DNA from 2 places in the Paenibacillus sp. SAF-068 genome. Region 1 is predicted to be linked to the other one. Evidence: riboswitches for the same ligand, from Rfam matches in the RefSeq annotation. Region 1 holds a riboswitch; the other holds the start of a gene.

What was found. A riboswitch is a leader RNA that binds a small molecule or an ion and turns the genes downstream of it on or off. The one in region 1 is predicted to bind cobalamin.
Region 2: linked by a shared signal. The riboswitch ahead of nikB (nickel ABC transporter permease) and the one ahead of cobJ (precorrin-3B C(17)-methyltransferase) in region 1 are both predicted to bind cobalamin.

Annotation. Positions count from the first base shown of each region.
Region 1 is NZ_JBQCJX010000003.1:539,200-549,055, forward strand. It holds gene ACTHPG_RS20120 (M56 family metallopeptidase) at 1-392, shown strand, start outside; gene ACTHPG_RS20125 (DoxX family protein) at 443-856, shown strand; gene ACTHPG_RS20130 (pirin family protein) at 1,057-1,758, shown strand; gene ACTHPG_RS20135 (hypothetical protein) at 1,803-2,138, shown strand; gene ACTHPG_RS20140 (spore germination protein) at 2,315-3,910, shown strand; gene ACTHPG_RS20145 (Ger(x)C family spore germination protein) at 3,915-5,114, shown strand; gene ACTHPG_RS20150 (hypothetical protein) at 5,107-5,328, shown strand; gene ACTHPG_RS20155 (GerAB/ArcD/ProY family transporter) at 5,385-6,587, shown strand; gene ACTHPG_RS20160 (uroporphyrinogen-III synthase) at 6,719-7,558, shown strand; cobalamin riboswitch at 7,756-7,945, shown strand; gene cobJ (precorrin-3B C(17)-methyltransferase) at 8,349-9,856, shown strand, end outside.
Region 2 is NZ_JBQCJX010000008.1:28,389-38,244, reverse strand. It holds gene ACTHPG_RS25925 (ATP-binding protein) at 1-976, shown strand, start outside; gene ACTHPG_RS25920 (response regulator) at 978-1,679, shown strand; gene ACTHPG_RS25915 (alpha-glucosidase/alpha-galactosidase) at 1,803-3,104, opposite strand; gene ACTHPG_RS25910 (AraC family transcriptional regulator) at 3,307-4,143, shown strand; cobalamin riboswitch at 4,240-4,432, shown strand; gene nikB (nickel ABC transporter permease) at 4,600-5,538, shown strand; gene nikC (nickel transporter permease) at 5,539-6,372, shown strand; gene ACTHPG_RS25895 (ABC transporter substrate-binding protein) at 6,387-7,976, shown strand; gene ACTHPG_RS25890 (ABC transporter ATP-binding protein) at 7,976-8,773, shown strand; gene ACTHPG_RS25885 (ABC transporter ATP-binding protein) at 8,763-9,620, shown strand; gene csaA (chaperone CsaA) at 9,657-9,856, opposite strand, start outside.

The DNA of each region.
Region 1 (9,856 bases):
TACATCATCTGTGGCACCGTGACCCTCTGAAGACGACGTTGCTGTCGGTATTTGCAATCATGATGCCGTATATTCCCGTCTTGAAGCACACTTCAAAACAATATCATATCGTTAGAGAAATTCTGGCAGACAATGAGGCTATTGAACGTACAGGCAATATGGCAGGCATTGGCAGTGCTTTGCTCAAGCTGCTCCGTGCTTGTCCGGAACCCTGGGGGGCAAAAGAATTGACCGTTCAATCCTCATTTGCGGATACGTCGGTGAATGTCCGAATTTCACGTCTGCTTGACCCGGAACAGGACGTGACGCTGAGATTGCCACGTTATGCTGTTCTGCTGTCGGCTACTGTTTTCCTATTGCTGTCTATCTTGTTTGTCTGGTCCATCGGATAGATTCATTTGGCTCAACTTGAGGTCGAATATAACGAGGAAGGAAGATGAACATGAATAATAAAAGTGTAGAGATTGGACTGCTTTTCTCCAGGATTATGATTGGTTTAATTTTTGTATTGCACGGTTGGAGTAAATTCGAAGGTGGAATTAGCGGTACGGTAGGATTTTTCGAAAGTATCGGTATTCCTGGGTTTCTTGCATCCGTTGTAGCGATTATTGAGTTGGTAGGTGGTGCAGCGATGATACTGGGACTGGGAACACGTGTGTTTGCTGCCCTGTTTGTTATCGTTATGGGTGGCGTTTTGCTTACTGCCAAAGTGGGTGAGCCGTTCATGAGTGGTACCGAGTTCGATTACCTGCTGCTGGCGGGTTCCCTGACATTGCTCTTCACAGGAAGCCGCTTTCTGGCCGTTGATTATCTGTTCTCCAGACAGGGGAACGCTCGCCAGAATATGAGTGCTTGAATCGATTAACGATTACTAAAACATAATGAAGTGTAGGATTATTCCTGTAACGAGGTTCTTTATTGGTCAGGCCGGTTCGGAAATTGTATTTGCGAACCGGGCTGATCGGTAGAGAACTTTTTTCGTTTGGACGACATGCCTGAGGTTTGATACAATGAGAATAAGTATGCTACTAAGAAAAAATAAGGAGGATGCATTTTATGATTAACGTCATTCCATCCGATGCCCGCTCCAGCTTCGATCGAGGCTGGCTCCGTGGCAGTCACAGCTTTTCTTTCGGAGAATACCAAGACCCGGAGAATACGGCGTTTGGACCAATGCGCGTAGCGAACGACGATGTGATTGCGTCTGGACGCGGTTTTGGAGCACACCCACATAGTGATATGGAGATTGTATCCATCGTACTCAGCGGCAAGCTGCGACATGAAGATAGTCTGGGCAATGTGGCCGTTACAGGTTTTGGTGGTATTCAGCGAATGTCAGCAGGCAGTGGCATGATTCATACCGAGCATAATGCATCCGATACGGAAGAAGTACGTCTGCTTCAGCTCTGGTTCATGCCGCATACGAGAGGGTTGCAACCCTCGTATGAGACCACGTCTTTTGATCCAGCCGCACTGGCAGGAGCACTTGTGCCGATTGTATCCCCGGATGGGGGACCAAGAGTTGCGACCATTCATCAGGATATGACGATCTATCTTGGACGATTAGCCAAAGACGAAACGTTAACCTTCCATCAGGAGATGGACCGCCGGATGTACATTTTCTCCATCGAAGGCAAGCTGGGATTGGATGGAGAGTACCAATTGAACGCAGGTGACACGGCTCGTGTGGAACAGCAGAATTCAATCGAGCTGCAAGCAAACGAAGATACGTTCTATATGATTATTGATTTGCCGTAGAAGGCTGATGAAATGAACTCCAAGATGAAGGAGGATATACACGTATGGCGCAACAGGAATGGTTTATGGTCAAACATGCGGTGACTGGGCGAGGACTAGCTAATAGCAAAACAGATGCCCTGTCCTATCGATTCCAACAGGAGGGTACAGGTTTCATATTTACCGTCACGGGTCTGGACAAGCAGATTGTGGAACAGATTATGGAACTGAGACAGGAACTAAACGTATTTCGTTTCGTCCAACGCAAGGATCAGCCCCTTTTGAAGCACTGGTACTACGTAGATGGTGAACGGGTAGTATACAACAGGGAGAGTCACACGCTAAGCATCTATGCGAAGTCCGAGATTCGCTATGTGCCTGAGGATTATTTCGCAGATTAACTGCATAATGGCTTGAGTAGGATCGGAATAGTTAATAAGGTCTCTGTTAAATACAGAGGCCTTTTTGCTGTCTGAAATCAAAAAAATGATCGTAATTTTGCAAAAATAAACCACATAATTCCCGGCTGTCTGGCACAAGCTACCTTGTATAAAAACAAGAAACGGAGGGGCGGCATATGGCGGACAAAATATCCGGGAAAGACAAGTCCCGACAATCGGGACGAACTTCAGAAGAGAGAAAACATATCCCTTTGGGACTGCCGTCCCCGCCTTTTCTACGGCAGCCGATCAGTAGAGTACATGAAACGCAGGTTCAAGCGGTAAAGGAGATCTTCTCCGAATGCTCGGATGTGGTATTTCGCAACGTGATGATTACGCCGGAAGTGAAAGGGCTTCTGGTTTATATTGAAGGCATTGTTAACTCAGCCGATATCCAGGAGCATATGCTGCGTCCAATTATTCGAGGCCTGGTGCAGCAGCGCACAGATGAGCCCGATGTTCCACTGGATGATACAACCGTTGAGCTGACGCAGGTGAAGCGGGTTGAAACTTGGGCTGCTGCGACAGAAGGGGTGCTTGCATCCTCCGCACTTCTGGTGGTCGATGGAAGCAGCGAAGCCTGGATGTTCAACGTAAAAGGCGGCGTCAGACGCGGGGTGGAGGAGCCGCAGACAGAATCCGTGATTCGAGGGCCGCGTGAAGGATTCACCGAAACACTGCGTGTGAATACGGCTTTATTGCGGTTCAAGCTGAAAACCCCCTCTCTCAAGATGGTGAGTATGACCCTCGGTACCGAAACCAAGACAGATATCGTTCTGACCTATATCGAGGATATTGCTGATCCGAAATTGATTCAGGACGCGAAGAAACGTCTGGAAAAAATTAAGATCGATGGCATTCTGGAGACGGGTTATATCGAGGAATTGATTGAAGACCACCCGTATTCTCCATTCCCACAGATGCACTATTCGGAGCGCCCGGATACAGTAGCAGGTAACTTGTTGGAAGGGCGATTTGCCATTTTGGTGGACGGCACTCCCTTTGCGTTAATTGCTCCAGTCACAATGTGGCAGATGCTACAGGCCAGTGAGGACTACTATGAACGATTCTTCATCAGTAATCTGGTACGCTGGATTCGCTTTTTATTTGTGGCTATTGCTCTATTTCTACCAGCGCTGTATATCTCGATCACGACATTTCATCAGGATATGTTGCCCACCACGCTGATTCTGAGTATTGCTGGTGCACGGGAAGCCATCCCTTTTCCGGCATTGGTGGAAGCCCTCATCATGGAGCTGTCGTTCGAAGCCCTCCGTGAAGCGGGGGTCAGGTTACCGAAAACAGTCGGTCAGGCAGTCAGTATCCTCGGTGCGCTCGTGATCGGGCAGGCCGCAGTTCAGGCAGGGATTGTGTCCGCACCAATGGTTATTATCGTATCCATGACAGGTATAGCTTCCTTTACAATTCCGCGGTTTAACTTTGCGATTACCGTGCGTCTGTTGCGATTTCCGATCATGTTATTGGCGGGTATGCTTGGACTGTACGGCATTGTGATTGGTTTGGTTCTGATCTCGGTGCATCTGACACAGATGACTTCGTTTGGCGTGCCTTATCTGTCAGGTCTTAGCCCGTACAGTAAAACAGATACCAAGGATATTCTTGTTCGTGTGCCGTGGTGGAAAATGATCAATCGTCCTTCGACGGTTCAGGATAACCAGAAACGGATGAAAGAGAAGATTAATGGTTCGCCTGAAGCAGAGGAAGGATGGTGAATACATGTTTCTTATTCGTAAATTCCGCGCTGCATTGATGTTACTGCTGTGCACCCTTTTCATTGCAGGGTGTTGGGATCGTAAGGAGATTAATGATATTGCCTTTGTCATTGGCATAGCTGTTGATAAGGAAGAGGAGAATTACAGATCCAGTCTGCAAATTGCTCTTCCTGGTCAATCCGGTTCTACCGGCAGTTCGGGAGGTGGCGGGGGTACAAGCGGGGACAAATCGTGGTTCATGTTGTCCAACACCGCAAAGACACTGCGGGGGACCTCACTTGAAGGTCAGAAATCGCTATCTCGCAAGATTTATTATGCGCACCGTCGTACCATGCTGATTGGGGAGGATCTTGCCCGGGATGGCGTGGCTCCAATGCTCGACTTGTTCACGCGTTATCCGCTGAACCGACTCTCTGCATTACCGGTCGTCACGAAAGGCGCGGCATACGAAGTAATGGATACGGATGCTCCTATAGAGAAGTTTCCATCCGAGATGGTGCGAGAGTTGTGCTTCCTAAACATGCGCAACCCGCGTTCACTTAAAACATTCATTGATGCCATTCTTAGTGAAGGTGTGGATCCGTTCCTACCGGTTGCTTCCAAAGTAAGCAATGTTCCAGAAGGTTGGAAGGACGCCAAAACAAACATCAAATTGGATGGATTGGCCATTTTCAAAAAAGACAAGCTGGTTGGCATGATTGATAAGGCTCCAGCAGATGCATTGATTCTGGCTATGGGGGAGGCCAATGCGCCAGAAATTATGGTTAAAGCCCCTGGCGGAGAAGGAAATATGTTCATCAAGCTGAACGAGAACAACGCTTCACTGCATCCACATATCAAAGATGACAAGGTGGTCGTGAACGTTGAGCTATATGCGAAGGGCGTTCTTGTAGATAACGAATCCAATTATGGTGATCGGCGTGAGAACGAGATTGTGAAGTTAAATGAAGCGATTCACGAGAAAATCAAATCCGACATCGAGGAAGGTGTCCGTCTGGTGCAGGAGAAATACCACGCCGACATTCTTGGAATTGGTCGGTCCATTCATCAACATCTGCCAGCGGAGTGGGACAAAATGAAGGCTCGATGGGATGACATATATCCTGAAGTCAAGGTGACGGTTACTCCCCATGTCATTATTGAAAATGTAGGGGTGAGCAATAAACCAATTGGCGTAGTGGAGGAGGACATTGTGCATGATTAAGCCGCTGTTATATACCTACTTGGCCATGGCGATAGTGGTCATCATCATGGATTTCAGACATTTGAAACAAGCGGCTGTCATTAATCGATGGCTATCTTATGGCCTGATTGTATTGGGGACGGGCATTTGGTTCTATGTGACCCATCTGAGCAAAACCTTATATGTGTCGGTATGGATAAGTCACGTCATCCAGCGCTTGTTGCCATTGCCATAGACTTGTGGACGGTGAGCATGTGAGTTGCGAATTGGCGAGAGGGAAGGAGGTATTTCATGAATCAGAAAGTGACACACCGCCAGATGATATTGCTCGTGCTGCTGCTCAGTATTTCAGGCACGTTGATTCAGCCCCATGCGCAGGCTATTTACTACGCGGAACAACATGCTTATCTATCGTATGTGCCAGTGGTTCTCGTGATGCTCTTATCCATGTGGATGGTAAGCCGGGTTCAACGGAGATTTCCGGACCAGGATCTGTTTGAGGCTCTTGCCGGCCGTTTCCCCTTTTTGGGGAGGCTTGCGGGATTGATGTACATTTTGTTTTTTTTCTTCGTGTTTGCGAGAGACATCCGGCTAACAGGTGACTATATAAGTATAACGCTGCTAGAGACCACACCCATCTCCATCGTTGTGCTATCACTTATCGTGATGGGAGTCTTTATCGTCAGAGGTGGACTCGGTTCCTTGATCGGAATGGCAGAGCTGTATGTGACACTGTTTTTGTTAAACTCGGTTGTTGTGCCTTTCATGCTTATTCAACAGATCAATATGGATAATCTGATGCCGTACTTTAACATTGATGTTGCGGGAGTAGGCAAAGGGAGCTGGTACATATTCTCGTTTTTCGGAGAGATGATTGCACTGCCGTTTGTAGTCAAAGGCGGTGACTTTAAATTCAAATCTGTATCTACAGGGATTATTATCTCTGCATTGTTGATGATGCTGATCGTTGTGGAGACCATAACCTCCATTGGAGTTCCAATAGCGTCAAGACTGGTTTACCCCTCTTATGAGCTGGCCAGACAGCTACAAATCAGTGATTTCCTGGACCGGTTTGACCTGGCACTGGCAGCGGCAACTTTGCCTACCATGATTACGAAGATTGCATTTGATCTCTACTTTGTGTGCTGGGGACTGAAACGAATGATTCCGAACGTTTCAGGTAAAGTATTGACAGGTCCTGTGGCCCTGGTCGGTTTTGTCTGTGCATTCTGGTTCTTCCGAAATGCAATTCAGCTCAATCGATTTACCCGGGAATGGACATGGATCGCCATTGTTTTTGAAGTGCTATTCCCTGTAGTATTTTATCTTTTCCTTCGTCCACGCAAAAAGGATAAGCAACGGTCTTCCCATCAGAAATCGAGAGAACATTCAGGGAAAGAAAACACTGAACCCGAGCAAGAAACGGTTGATTTCGGGAAGGATAAGGAGAAAGGAAGGAAGGATTCCCACGGTGGAGAACTCCAGCCTTCCTGATGCTTTCCATCAAAAATCCTTATAGCTTAACGGGCAAAAAAGAGGATAAGCACAGTTTCCCTTCGCAGAAGTACCCTGTATACTGTAGTCAGACTGATGAACATTCGGCTGAACTAACGGGGGGAACATGAATGGCTCAACATTTGGCAGGTGTGCGTGTAGCATTGACAGGACCACGAAAATCGAAAGAAATGTCCGTACTGGTTGAAAAAATGGGTGGAATCCCGCTTGTGCGGCCGTCACAGGGGACGGTATTTCTGGATGATCGGAATATCAGGGATGGGTTGGTATCCTGGATCTCAGACCCGCCAGACTGGGCGGTGTTAACGACGGGTATGGGATTGGATGCATTGTTTGATATGGCTGAGGATATGGAAGTCGCAGGCCAGTTGTTGGATGTATTATCGGAATCCTCCATTGCGGCGAGGGGATACAAGACGGTGAATGCGCTCAAAAAGCGCAAGTTAACACCGCTGGTACGAGATGACGACGGTAGCACGGATGGGCTTATTCGAGAATTCGCTCCACATGATCTCGCAGGGAAAAAGGTCATCTTGCAGCTTCATGGAGAGACAGCTCCCAAACTTGTCGCATGGTTGGAAGAGCAAGGGGCCGTCGTCAGACAAGTGCTTCCTTACCGCCATGTCCCGCCGGAAGAGGCAGAGCTGGAACAGCTGTTGAATGAAATTCTTAAGTTCGAGGTAGATGCTGTTGCGTTTACAAGTGGACCGCAGGTCCGATTCCTGACCCAATATGCGGCTTCCCAGGACAAACTTGAGCCGATGCTTGCCGCCTTCAGGCAAGGTGTAATTCCTGCTTCTGTAGGTAAAGTTACAGCAAACGCTATGCGTGAAGAAGGCATTGAGGCGCTGGTCATTCCGGAAGAAGAGAAGATGGGAGCGCTCATCGTAGAGCTTGGACGTTACTTTGCTGCGGGCCGTGCTGCGAAGATTAGCGGCCTGCAACCATAGTTATCAATGACTATGAACGTATTCAATCATGCGGTAGTTGAATGATTTGAAACCAATCGAATATGTCTATGTTACATCCGGTTCTGATCCATTATTTTGGATCAGGACCTTTTTCAGGTTTGTCTGAAAATTGAAGAACGGACAAATATCATAAGCATGGACATTATTTCCTGAGCGGTGTTATTATGAAAACAATATTGAATGAGAACAAGCAAGGTGCTCTTGCGTGCAGCAAGAGGTAACAGGGAATCGGGTGAAAGTCCCGAGCGGTCCCGCCACTGTAATGGTGAAGCCCTTTTTGATCCAAGTCACTCGGAAAGCCGGGGAAGACAGAAAAGGAAGCTGATGATCCAAAGCCAGGAGACCTACCTTGCATGTGTCACCGAATCCTTCGCGGAAAGGAGTGGTGTACGAAGAATCAGGAATGGGGCGAACCAGCGGTTCGCCTGGCTGGCCCCCCTTGGGCCACATAGTCACAGGATTACCTTCGGGGAGTCTGGACTGTGTTCTTGAGTGTACGTACATGCGTATCCCATCCGTTACAAGGATGGGATTTTTTTGTTTTTTTAGATAAATGTATATCTTTGCGATACCTAACCTAAGTCGGGAAGTTGCAGGTAGAGGAATAGATTGGATTGATCATCACAGGTGGTCCACGAGCCTGGTTCGAGAGTCCGAGTTAACAGAGCTGACGAGTTGAAGATGCAGTACAGTGGGGGAGAAGGCCGGCATAGCCGTCCTTTTTCAATGTTTAGATCGGTTCGACAAGTGTGATGGAGGAGGAAAAGCAATGCAAGATCAAGGCAAGCTGTTGATTATCGGGTTCGGTCCGGGAGCCATGGAACATATCACGAAGCGGGCACTCGAAGCACTTCAGGAGAGTGAGGTTATTATCGGATACAACACCTATGTGGATCTTATTCGACCTCTGTTAAACGGGCAAGCGATTGTGCGCACAGGCATGACGGAGGAAGTAAGCCGTGCACAGGAAGCGGTCAGACAGGCGGAGATGGGCAAAAAAGTTGCCGTAATTTCCAGTGGTGACGCAGGCGTGTACGGGATGGCGGGTCTGGTGTACGAGGTGCTGATGGAGCAAGGCTGGAAGCCGGATACGGGTGTTGCTGTCGAAGTTATTCCAGGAGTCTCGGCTATTCAGTCTTGTGCTTCGCTGCTCGGAGCTCCCGTTATGCATGATGCATGTACGATCAGCCTTAGTGATCACCTCACGCCGTGGGAGACCATTATTCGCCGGGTCGAAGCCGCAGCGTCCGCTGATTTTGTCATTGCCCTGTACAATCCACGCAGTGGACGGCGCACACGCCAGATCGTGGAAACACAGGAAATGATCCTGCGTTATCGTGATCCGCAGACCCCGGTAGGTCTGGTGAAAAGTGCATACCGTGAGCGTCAGGACGTTGTCATGACCACACTGGAGGATATGCTGAATCATGATATCGGCATGCTGACGACCGTGATTATCGGCAATTCTTCGACCATGATGTACGAAGGACTCATGGTCACCCCGCGCGGGTACCAGCGGAAATATACGCTGAACACCGCGGAACAGTCGCTCAGACCCCATGAGCGACTTCGCACGGAAGCCGAGCCATGGTCGCTCGGCGCAAGGGAAGCCCGCGCTGCCGCCTCCGGCGAGGCAGCGGGCGAGAGCGCGGCCAGCGATGCATCGGCCGCGCAGCCACAGGCGGAGCCAGCCCTGCGCGGCGAGAGCGCCGGAGCGGGCACGGCTCCGCAAGGGCAGCCTCCCGCTGGCGCAGGGGCTGCTGCCGCTATGCCTGCGGCAAGCCCGGCGAGCGGCGCTGGCACCGCCGTGCTTGCCGGCGAGCGACCTGCGCCCGTTGCGGCAGAGGCCGCTCCGGGCCGGGTCGCAGAAGCGCCCCGCGCCGGCGCAGCTGCGCTCGCCGCCGAGGCGCTGACGCGGCTCGCGGCAGGCGGCGCGCTCGCGGGCGAATCGGCGAGCCGCTGGCTGGATGCAGCAGCAGCGCCGAGCCGATCGGCAAGTGCACCGCAAGCTGCGACCGCAACGGCGGTACGCACCGCGTCCGAGCCTGGGCGCAAGGCGCCGTTGTTCGAAGTCGGCGTGTCGCCCGGCGTGGGCAACAAAAAATTCACCGCAGCCCAGATGGCGCTGCTGGCGCAGTGTGCAAGTGAAGACGGCGAACTGGAGTACACGCCGGAGCATCAGATTATTCTGAGAGTGCCGACATTTGAACCGGACTCGCTGGTTGAAGAGCTGCGTGCAGCGAATTTTATCGTTGTACCGATTGGCGATGTCATCAA
Region 2 (9,856 bases), on a different contig from region 1:
GTATCTTCACGGACAGATCGCAGGTAAGGGATCATCCACTTTGCGGGAATCTCCCGGGCTATATGTGCCGCTACGCACAGAGGAGCAGATTCATGGCGTGCTCGCCGTGAGTATGGAAGCTGGTGAGGTTCATGAGCAGCAAGAACAGCTTCTTCTGTTGGAGGCATGCGGTGGACTGGCCGCAGGTGCCATTGCTCGAGTGAAGCTGGCGGAAGAGGCCCGGTTGGCGCAGATCACTGCTGAATCGGAGCGCATACGCACAGCGCTGCTGGACTCGGTCTCCCATGAATTACGGACGCCCCTAACGGCCATTATCGGCTCGGCTACGGGATTGTTGGAGAATGATACTCTTTTTACACCCGAGGATCGGAGAGAATTAACAGGCAACATTCGGGATGGGGCCTTGCGCATGAATCGTCTCGTCACGAATCTATTGGGTATGGTTCGGCTGGAGAGCGGCATGTTGCAACTGAACCGAAAATGGTGTGACGTGGGAGACATAATTAGCGTTGTACTGACACAAGTTCGGGAATTCAGTCCGCATCACAACATTCAAGTTGAACTGCCTGATGATCCGGCCTTCATCTACGGAGATGAAGTATTGCTGGAGCAGGTGCTGGTCAATATCGTCAGTAACGCCATCAAATATTCGCCTGATGAGAGCCAGATTGTCATCACTGTGGTAAGTGATAAGAGTTCGAGTCAATTGACAATCATGGTTGCTGATCAAGGTATTGGTATTCCCGCAGTGGAAAGGACACGTATATTTGATAAGTTCTATCGCTCAGCTTCTACTCAGCATGTCACAGGAACGGGGCTTGGTTTGGCGATCTGCAAAGGCATTGTGGAAGTCCACGGAGGGACCATTATGGCAGAGCCGAATCCGGGCGGGGGAACGAGAATCCGCATGGATATCCCCATGGAGGCTCACGGATCGCAGTTTCCCTATTCAGAACAAGGAGAGGTTGAAGAATAATATGAACGCACCACTAGGAGCTCGTATACTGGTGATCGATGATGAGCCGCAGATTCGCAAATTGCTCAAGGTCACTCTTCAGGCACATCAATTCGAACTTTACGAGTGTGGGGAGGGCGAAGAGGGCGTTATTCAGGCGAGTATTGTACATCCGGATCTGATCATCCTTGATCTTGGCTTGCCAGGCATGTCTGGCATGGAGGTCCTTCGCCGGATTCGCGAATGGTCACAAGTGCCCATCATTGTGCTGACAGCGAAGGACCAGGAGGGAGACAAAATTGCTGCGTTGGATGGTGGTGCAGATGATTATGTGACCAAACCATTCGGGATGGGTGAGTTGGTCGCCCGTATTCGGGTGGCGTTACGTCATGTAGCCAAAACGACGGATGAGCCAATACTGCGCTTCGGAGCACTGACGGTTGATCTGGCCCAAAGGCAGGTCGAACTGGAGGGGAATTTGGTCAAATTAACCCCAACGGAATATGAGATGCTGAAGGCGCTCGCCTCGAATGCAGGGAAGATCATCACCCAGCGTCAGCTTTTGCAGCAAGTATGGGGAGGGCATCATCATGAGTCCGACAGCCATTATCTTCGGGTATATGTGGGACATCTGCGCAAGAAATTAAATGAAGATCCAACGAATCCTCGATATATTCAGACGGAGCCTGGTATTGGTTATCGTTTTTTGCTTCCTGTCGAATAAGGTTTAAGGAAGCGAGACATTTCTTAACAATGATGTAATATGATGCACGTTTCAGCGGGTAGTCGCTATGGAACGAACAAAGCACCGTCCCCTTTAGCTGCAAAGGAAACGGCGCTTTTATAATTATGAGGTATATTTCGGCAACCAGTCGCCGTGAGCCTCAATCAACTCATCGCACATCGCTACGATGTCGTCGATAGACAGTTCGGCAGCCGTGTGTGGATCAAGCATGGCGGCGTGATAGATATGTTCTTTTTTGCCCGTGATGGCTGCTTCAATGGTCAGCAGTTGCGTGTTGATGTTTGTCCGATTCAAAGCCGCGAGTTGTGGAGGCAGGTCACCAATGTACGTAGGGCTGATTCCTGATCCATCGACCAGACAAGGTACTTCGACACATGCCTCGCGCGGCAGATTCGTAATCAATCCGTTGTTCATGACGTTGCCGCCAATCTTGTACGGGTTATTCGTCTCCATCGCTTCGATAATATGCGATGCGTATTCACGGCTGCGGGTATGTTCTATATTTTCGCTGGCAAACAGCTTGGTACGCATTTCTTTCCAGCCTTCAATCTGGTTCACACAGCGGCGTGGATACTCATCCAGTGGAATGTTGAAGCGTTCAATCAGTTCCGGGTAATTCCGCTTGATGAAATAAGGATGGTATTCGGCATTGTGTTCGGAGGATTCCGTTACATAATACCCAAAACGCTGCATCAGTTCATAACGAACCATGTCGTCATGCTGTTCTTTCTGTTTTTCCTTCGCCAGACGTTTAATCTCGGGGTACAGGTCCTGCCCGTCTTTTGTAACTTCGAGCAACCACGCCATGTGGTTGATCCCTGCGATTTTAGCCACAACACCTGTCTGATCGATACCCAGTGCATCAAACAGATGGGGTACACATACCTGCACACTGTGACACAAACCTACGGTTTTGATCCCACCATGCACATTCATGACGTTAGTAAGCACGGCCATCGGATTGGTGTAATTCAGGAACCATGCATCCGGACAGACTTCCTGCATATCCCGGGCAAAATCCAGCATGACCGGAATTGTCCGCAAGTTACGGAAAATCCCGCCTATTCCGAGTGTGTCTGCAATCGTTTGGCGCAATCCGTATTTCTTCGGAATTTCGAAGTCCGTAATGGTACATGGATCATACCCACCGACCTGAATGGCATTGATGACATATTTGGCCCCGCGTAGCGCTTCTTTGCGGTCATGATATACGTTCACGACGCAACGACTTCCGATTGAACGGGCAAGACTGGTCAGCAAACGCTCGGAATCGCTCAAGCGTTCAGCATCGATATCAAACAATGCCAATTCAAAATCCTGCAGTGCTTCGGTCATCATGACATCACCCAATACATTTTTGACAAAGACGGTGCTTCCCGCACCGAGAAATGTAATTTTGTTCATCTTAAGTTAAGCCTCCCTGAAAAATGTTGTACCCCAACTATAGGCCGATTCGGCACATATAACTATGGCTCAACCCCTCTCAAACATGGCATAATCCCATTTTTGTTTCCGCTTTCTATTCAAAATTCTGTACTTCAGCTGTTATAATTTATGATATACACATGAGAGAGCAAACGGTGGATGGTACGGAAGGAGGCAGAACATGAGCCGAAAAGTGGAGATGAACGTTGTTCCTGTTGGATGGACACAGATGGAGCTGGTCCTGTTGTTCTTTGGCTGGGAGGCGTGTGATCCCGCGCATTATTGGGGGCCTGGTGTCCGGGATTCCTACATTGTGCATTACATTCATAAAGGCCGGGGCACCGTGTACATGGAAGGTCGGGAATATCACCTGACTCAAGGGCAAGGGTTCTTGATTTTACCGGACACGGTTATTCATTATGAAGCTGATTCGCAGGACCCCTGGACCTATTCATGGTTTGGTTTCAAAGGTGTTCAGGCAAAGGCTTTTCTGCAGCGCGCACAACTAAGCGCAGAACACCCGGTATTTCATGCCCATGATCCAGAAAGGATGGCCCACTTATATGATGATATGGTACAGGCTGCAACGCGCTTGCGTCCGGGAGGCGATGTACTCTATCAAAGCCTGCTGTACCGTTTAATCGCTGAATTAATCTCATCTTCGTCTGAACTGGAAGAAGAGAGCCAGCTCCTGTCTGGCAAAGAGGCATACATTCGGCAAGCGGTTCAGTTCATGGAAAATCGGTACAGCCAGCGAACGTCCATCCTTGATATTGCCCGTGCTGTTGGGCTGGATCGAACGTATCTGTCTGGACTGTTCAAGGAGCGATATGGCAAGTCGTTGCAATCCTTTTTTCTGGAATATCGCATGAACCGGGCTGCAGAGCTGCTTCGTAATCCCACACTTTCCGTGAGCGAAGTAGCCCATTCCGTAGGTTATACGGACCCGCTATTATTTTCCAAGATGTTCAAACGGGTAACGGGTGTGTCACCAAAGGGGTCGCGAATGCGAGATTAGATGTATTGATGACTGCAATTTGAAAAGAAAAGTTTTGATCATTATCTGTCGTCCCGCTATACTGATACAGAAGTGAGATGAAATGCAGTAAGTTCAATTGAATATGTGGAACTTGGTGCTTCGCCCGACAGGGTGAAAGCTTAATAGGGAAGTCCGGTGTGATACCGGTGCGGTCCCGCCACTGTAACAGAGGAGTCAGGTAGCGTTAATCCACTGGTTTAGACCGGGAAGGAGCTGCAAGTGACGATGATTCTGGAGCCAGGAGACCTGCCAGGTTTAACAAACACAGTAGTACCCTACGGGAGATAGGAAGGTGTTTAGAGAGCATGATTTTTTCTGAAAATCTGTTTATTTAAGGCGTCCTCATCCAGTAACACGGAGAGGGACGCTTTTTTTGTTATGGACGAAGAACATCATGACACATACATAGAGTTTTGGGGAAGGACGTTAGAGCACTTGAGCAGATATATCGTTAAACGATTAATACAACTGGTAGTCGTATTGTTCGGCATCACGTTCCTGACGTTCCTGCTAACCTACCTGTCTCCGGGAGATCCCGCCAGGCTTATGCTTATGTCTACGGGGGTAACGCCATCTGATGAGCTGGTCAGGCAGGTGAGGTCGGAGCTTGGATTGGATGAGCCCTTTCTTTACCGATATGGGACATGGCTGGGGCAGGTGGTAACTGGAGACTTCGGTACATCATATAAATACAATCGTCCAGTACTGGACGTGCTGATGGCACGGCTCCCGGCAACGCTTTGGCTAACAGGAAGCGCCATGTTTCTGGTTATACTGGTCTCCTTTCCATTGGGGATGCTGTCGGCTGTCTATCGTAACAAATGGCTTGATCACGTCATTCGTCTGTTCTCTTTTGCCGGATTATCCATGCCCAGCTTCTGGTTAGGTATGTTACTCATGTTGGTCTTCGGTGTACAGCTGAAGCTGCTGCCAGTAATGGGCAACTCCGGATGGTACAGCCTGATTTTGCCTGCATGTACACTCGCGATTCCACTTGTTGCCCAGTACAGCAGACAGATTCGTGCGGTCCTGCTTGAGGAGACAAGCCAGAACTATGTGATCGGAGCAAGATCCAGAGGTGTGAAGGAGTCGATCATTATTTTGCGTCATATTCTCCCCAATGCCCTGCTGCCGATCGTTACGCTTATGGGTATGACGACAGGTGCATTGCTGGGCGGTGCAGCGATAGTAGAGAGTTTGTTTGTATGGCCGGGTGTTGGACAGATGGCTGTAGATGCGATTTTCACAAGGGATTATCCGCTGATTCAGGGGTATGTCATCTGGATGGCGATCATATATGTCACCCTGAACCTGCTGGTTGATGTATGGACTCATCTTCGTGATCCCCGTATCCGACTGGATGTGGACGTATAGATGAGAGCCTTCAGACTTGTATTAGTGCAAAATCGCTGGTTCGCATTCCTGCTGTCTTTGACCGCCTTCTGGATTATTCTTGCCATGGTTGCACCGCTGCTTGCACCACACGATCCACTTGCAACAAACTTTGCCAAAGTATTGCAGCCATCCAACATGGAATATCCCCTTGGAACCGATCAGTTGGGCCGATGTGTATTATCTCGTCTTCTGTACGGTGCACGAACATCGCTGCTGCTCACCTTTATGATGATTGGCATTGTGTTCGTACTGGGTGTGGCGATTGGGGTCATCGCCGGTTTTGCTCGGGGTGTAACGGATATGGTGCTCATGCGCCTGTCGGATACCTTAATGGCATTCCCGGGCCTGATTTTTGCGATCGCTGTGGTGGGGATGCTTGGGCCGGGATTGTTCAATACGGTGCTGGCACTGTCGGTCGTCTGGTGGGCGAAGTATGCACGGGTGGCGAGAAGCCTAGTGATTTCACTTCAGCAAAAGGAATATGTTGCTGCCGCTGCTTTCAGCGGAGCACGTAAGATACAGATCATTGGCAGGACGATCCTGCCCAACATGATGCCTCCACTCATCGTCATGGCGATGATGGATGTGGGCGGTATGATGCTGTCCATCTCGGGTTTGTCCTTTCTCGGGCTCGGCGCGCAGCCACCGAACCCCGAGTGGGGGGCCATGTTAAATGAAGGAAGAAGATATCTCCAGACTGCACCTTGGTTGTTAATTTACCCGGGTCTGGCGATATTCAGCACCGTAATTATTTTTAATTTACTGGGAGACAGTCTGCGAGATGTGCTTGATCCCAAGAAAAATACTGCTTAACTGGAGGAACCGGAATGAAGAGGAATTTTCAAAAATCAATGTTGCTCACCATCGTATCCATGTTCGTTGTGTTCTTGCTTGCAGCTTGTGGCAACGCCGATAATCCTTCGACCGCGTCGGGTGCAATGGAGAAGCCAGCAGCTACGGACAAGGATACGACAAGTGCACCAACACATCTGAATGTGGCCTTGTTCTGGCTTGGCAGCAACCTGGACCCGGCAGAAGAATGGAACGGCTGGACACTTACGCGTGCAGCGATTGGTGAGACACTGATTCAGTTTGACGAGAATATGAAGCTGGTCCCTAAAATTGCAGACACGTGGGAACGTGTTGATGACACGACTTGGCATTTTCATATTCGGGAGGGTGTAACTTTCCATAACGGAAACAGAGTAACTGCAGACGCGGTGAAAAAATCGATTGAACGCTCCATTGAGTTAAACGAGAGAGGACAAGCGACTGTACCCGTGGCCTCGATGACTGCTGAAGGACAAGATCTGACGATTAAAACGACAGAGCCTTATGCGTCGCTGCTTGGCAATATCGCCGAGCCACTGTTTATCATTGTGGATACGAGCGCAGATACATCAAAATTCAAGAGCGAGCCCATTGCTACCGGGCCATTTATGGTGACAGGGTATACGCCAGATCAGGAGATCCAGGTGAAGAAGTATGACGGGTATTGGGGCGGCGCGGCAGATGTGGACACATTGACGTTGAAATATATCAAGGACGATAGCACACGTGCCCTTGCCCTTCAGTCTGGAGAGATTGATGTAGCCAGTAACGTGGGTCGCAGCAGTTTGGCGTTATTCCAGGACAAGAGTCAATACAACATTGATGAAATTCCCAGCCTGCGTACCCAGTTCGTGTGGTTTAACACGACCAACCCACTGCTGAGTAACCCGGAGGTTCGCCGGGCAATCTCTTATGGTATTGACCGCGAGATGTATGCGAATACGCTGGTGGGAGGTCAGGCGGCCAAAGGTCCATTTACCTCAGCGCTGCCTTTCGGTTATGACAACATCAAGGGATATGACTACGAACCGGAGAAAGCCGAACAGTTACTGGATGGGGCTGGTTTCAAGGATACAGATGGAGATGGCATTCGTGAAAAAGATGGCAAGAAGCTATCGCTACAACTGATACTCAACTCCGCTTATGAGTCTGATTCAATTGTGGCTGCTGCAATGCAGTCCCAACTGAAAGAAATCGGCGTTCAAGTGGAGATGACCTCTTACGAGGATCTGACCGATCATCAGAAGAGCGGAAATTACGATCTCGCTTTAACAAGTATTAATACAGGCATCACGGGTGACCCGCAGTATATTCTGGATTTCTACTTCATGACGGGCGCGGAATGGAATGTGGGCGGATATAGCAATCCGAAGTTGGATGAGGTCATCAATCGTCTTCACTCCGAGTTTGATGTGGAGAAAAGGTATGCTCTCGCGGCAGAGGCCCAACAGATGATTTTGGATGATGCAGCATATATGTTTTTGACCTATACCCCCATTAATATTGTGAGTAAAAGTAACGTGCAGGGTGCAACGATGTATCCTATCGACTTCTATCTGCTGGATCGCCATATCAAGGTGGAGTAATGAATCCCTTGCTGCGTGTCCATCATCTGTCCGTAACTTACAAAGGAGATTCTCTGGGTCTACGAAACTTATCCTTCTCCATGAATAAGGGGGAGATTATCGGGATTGTAGGTGAAAGTGGCAGCGGGAAATCAACCCTGCTTCGGGCGTTGCTTGGCCTGCTTCCAGGAGGTGGGCGATACGTTGGGGGAGAGATCTCTTTTCAGGATAAAGTGCTGTTACGTGATTCGCGTTTGGATTGGGCTGACGTGCGTGGGAAGCGAATTGCCATGGTGTTTCAGGACAGCGGTACCTATCTTAATCCGATTCGCAGTATCGGCAGTCAGTATATTGAAGCGATTCGAACTCATTTCAGCGTGTCCAGAAAGGCTGCTCAAGTCATGGCTGTGAATATGCTCTCGGACATGGGATTGCAGGATCCCGAACGAATTATGCGTTCCTACCCTTCGCAGCTCAGTGGGGGAATGAAACAGCGAACAGCGATTGCTATGGCGGTTACGATGGAACCAGAGCTTCTGCTGGCAGATGAGCCGACGAGTTCGCTGGATGTGACGACACAGAATGAAGTGATGAACCGATTGAGCGAGCTTCGTTCCCGTCAGGGGACAGGCATGATTATGGTAACGCACAATATTGCTGTTGCGGCTCATATGGCAGACCGAATTGGTGTGATGCAGGATGGTATATTGGTCGAGATGGGAGATACTTTCCGCGTAATATCCGATCCTCAGCATGAATACACTCGCAAGCTGCTGAGTGCTGTACCTGAATTGGAGGGGAATGTTCATGGCGTATGAGCGGTTACCGATTCTGGAACTGAAAAATCTGTGCAAAACCTATGAGTTAAAGGGACATAGGGCAGTTGATGCACTGAGAGCGGTTCATTTGGAACTGTATCCCGGGGAGTGTCTGGGGATTGTCGGGGAGAGTGGTAGCGGGAAGAGCACACTGGCCAGATGTGTAACCCATTTGGAGCGAGTGACTTCAGGGCAGATTCAATATCGTCAGCAGGATATTACCCGATTGAACGGAAATGCGTTACGCCAGCAACGAAAGCAGATTCAGATGGTCTTTCAGGAGCCTTCGGCTATCTTTAATCCGCGAGTGAAGATTGGAGCATTTATTCGGGAGCCACTCATCAATTATAAAATAATGAAGAGCCAACAAACGGAGCAGGAAGTGCTCAGGTTGTTGGAACGAGTAGGATTGTCTGCCGCTACGGCAGATAAATATCCGCATGAACTGAGCGGAGGAGAACAGCAAAGAGCAGTCATTGCTCGCGCGATTGGAGTAGAGCCAGACATCATTCTGTTCGATGAGGCCACTTCTGCTCTGGATGTTTCCATTCAACAGCAGATCCTGGATCTGTTGGTGGAGTTGAGAAAAGAAACAGGTATCTCATCTATTTTCATATCGCATGATCTTGCAGTGGTCCAGCAGGTGAGCGACCGAATTGCCGTCATGTACCAGGGTGAGGTGGTCGAAGTCGTGGAGAGTTCGCAGCTGGCCAACTCAGCGAATCATCCCTATACCCGGAGCCTGATGACTTCAGTCTTGTCCGTGAGAGAAATGAAGTATAAAATGCAGAAGAAAAACGAGGAACAAGAACAGGTGCAGTTTCTTCAGAAGATCCTTTCAGGATAATACTGATGCTGTGGTTTCGTTACACTCCAAATAAAGTTAGGCTATCGGTGTTCCATTAGGCAATGGGTTATCCGGTGTAAGCAAGACCACATCTCCTTCACCAGGCACGCCGCCCAGCACGAGTACTTCGGAGACAAAACCGGCAATTCGCCTAGGTGGAAAATTAACTACAGCAATGACCTGTTTGCCAATGATCATGTCAGGCGTGTATCTGTGGGTGATCTGAGCGCTGGATC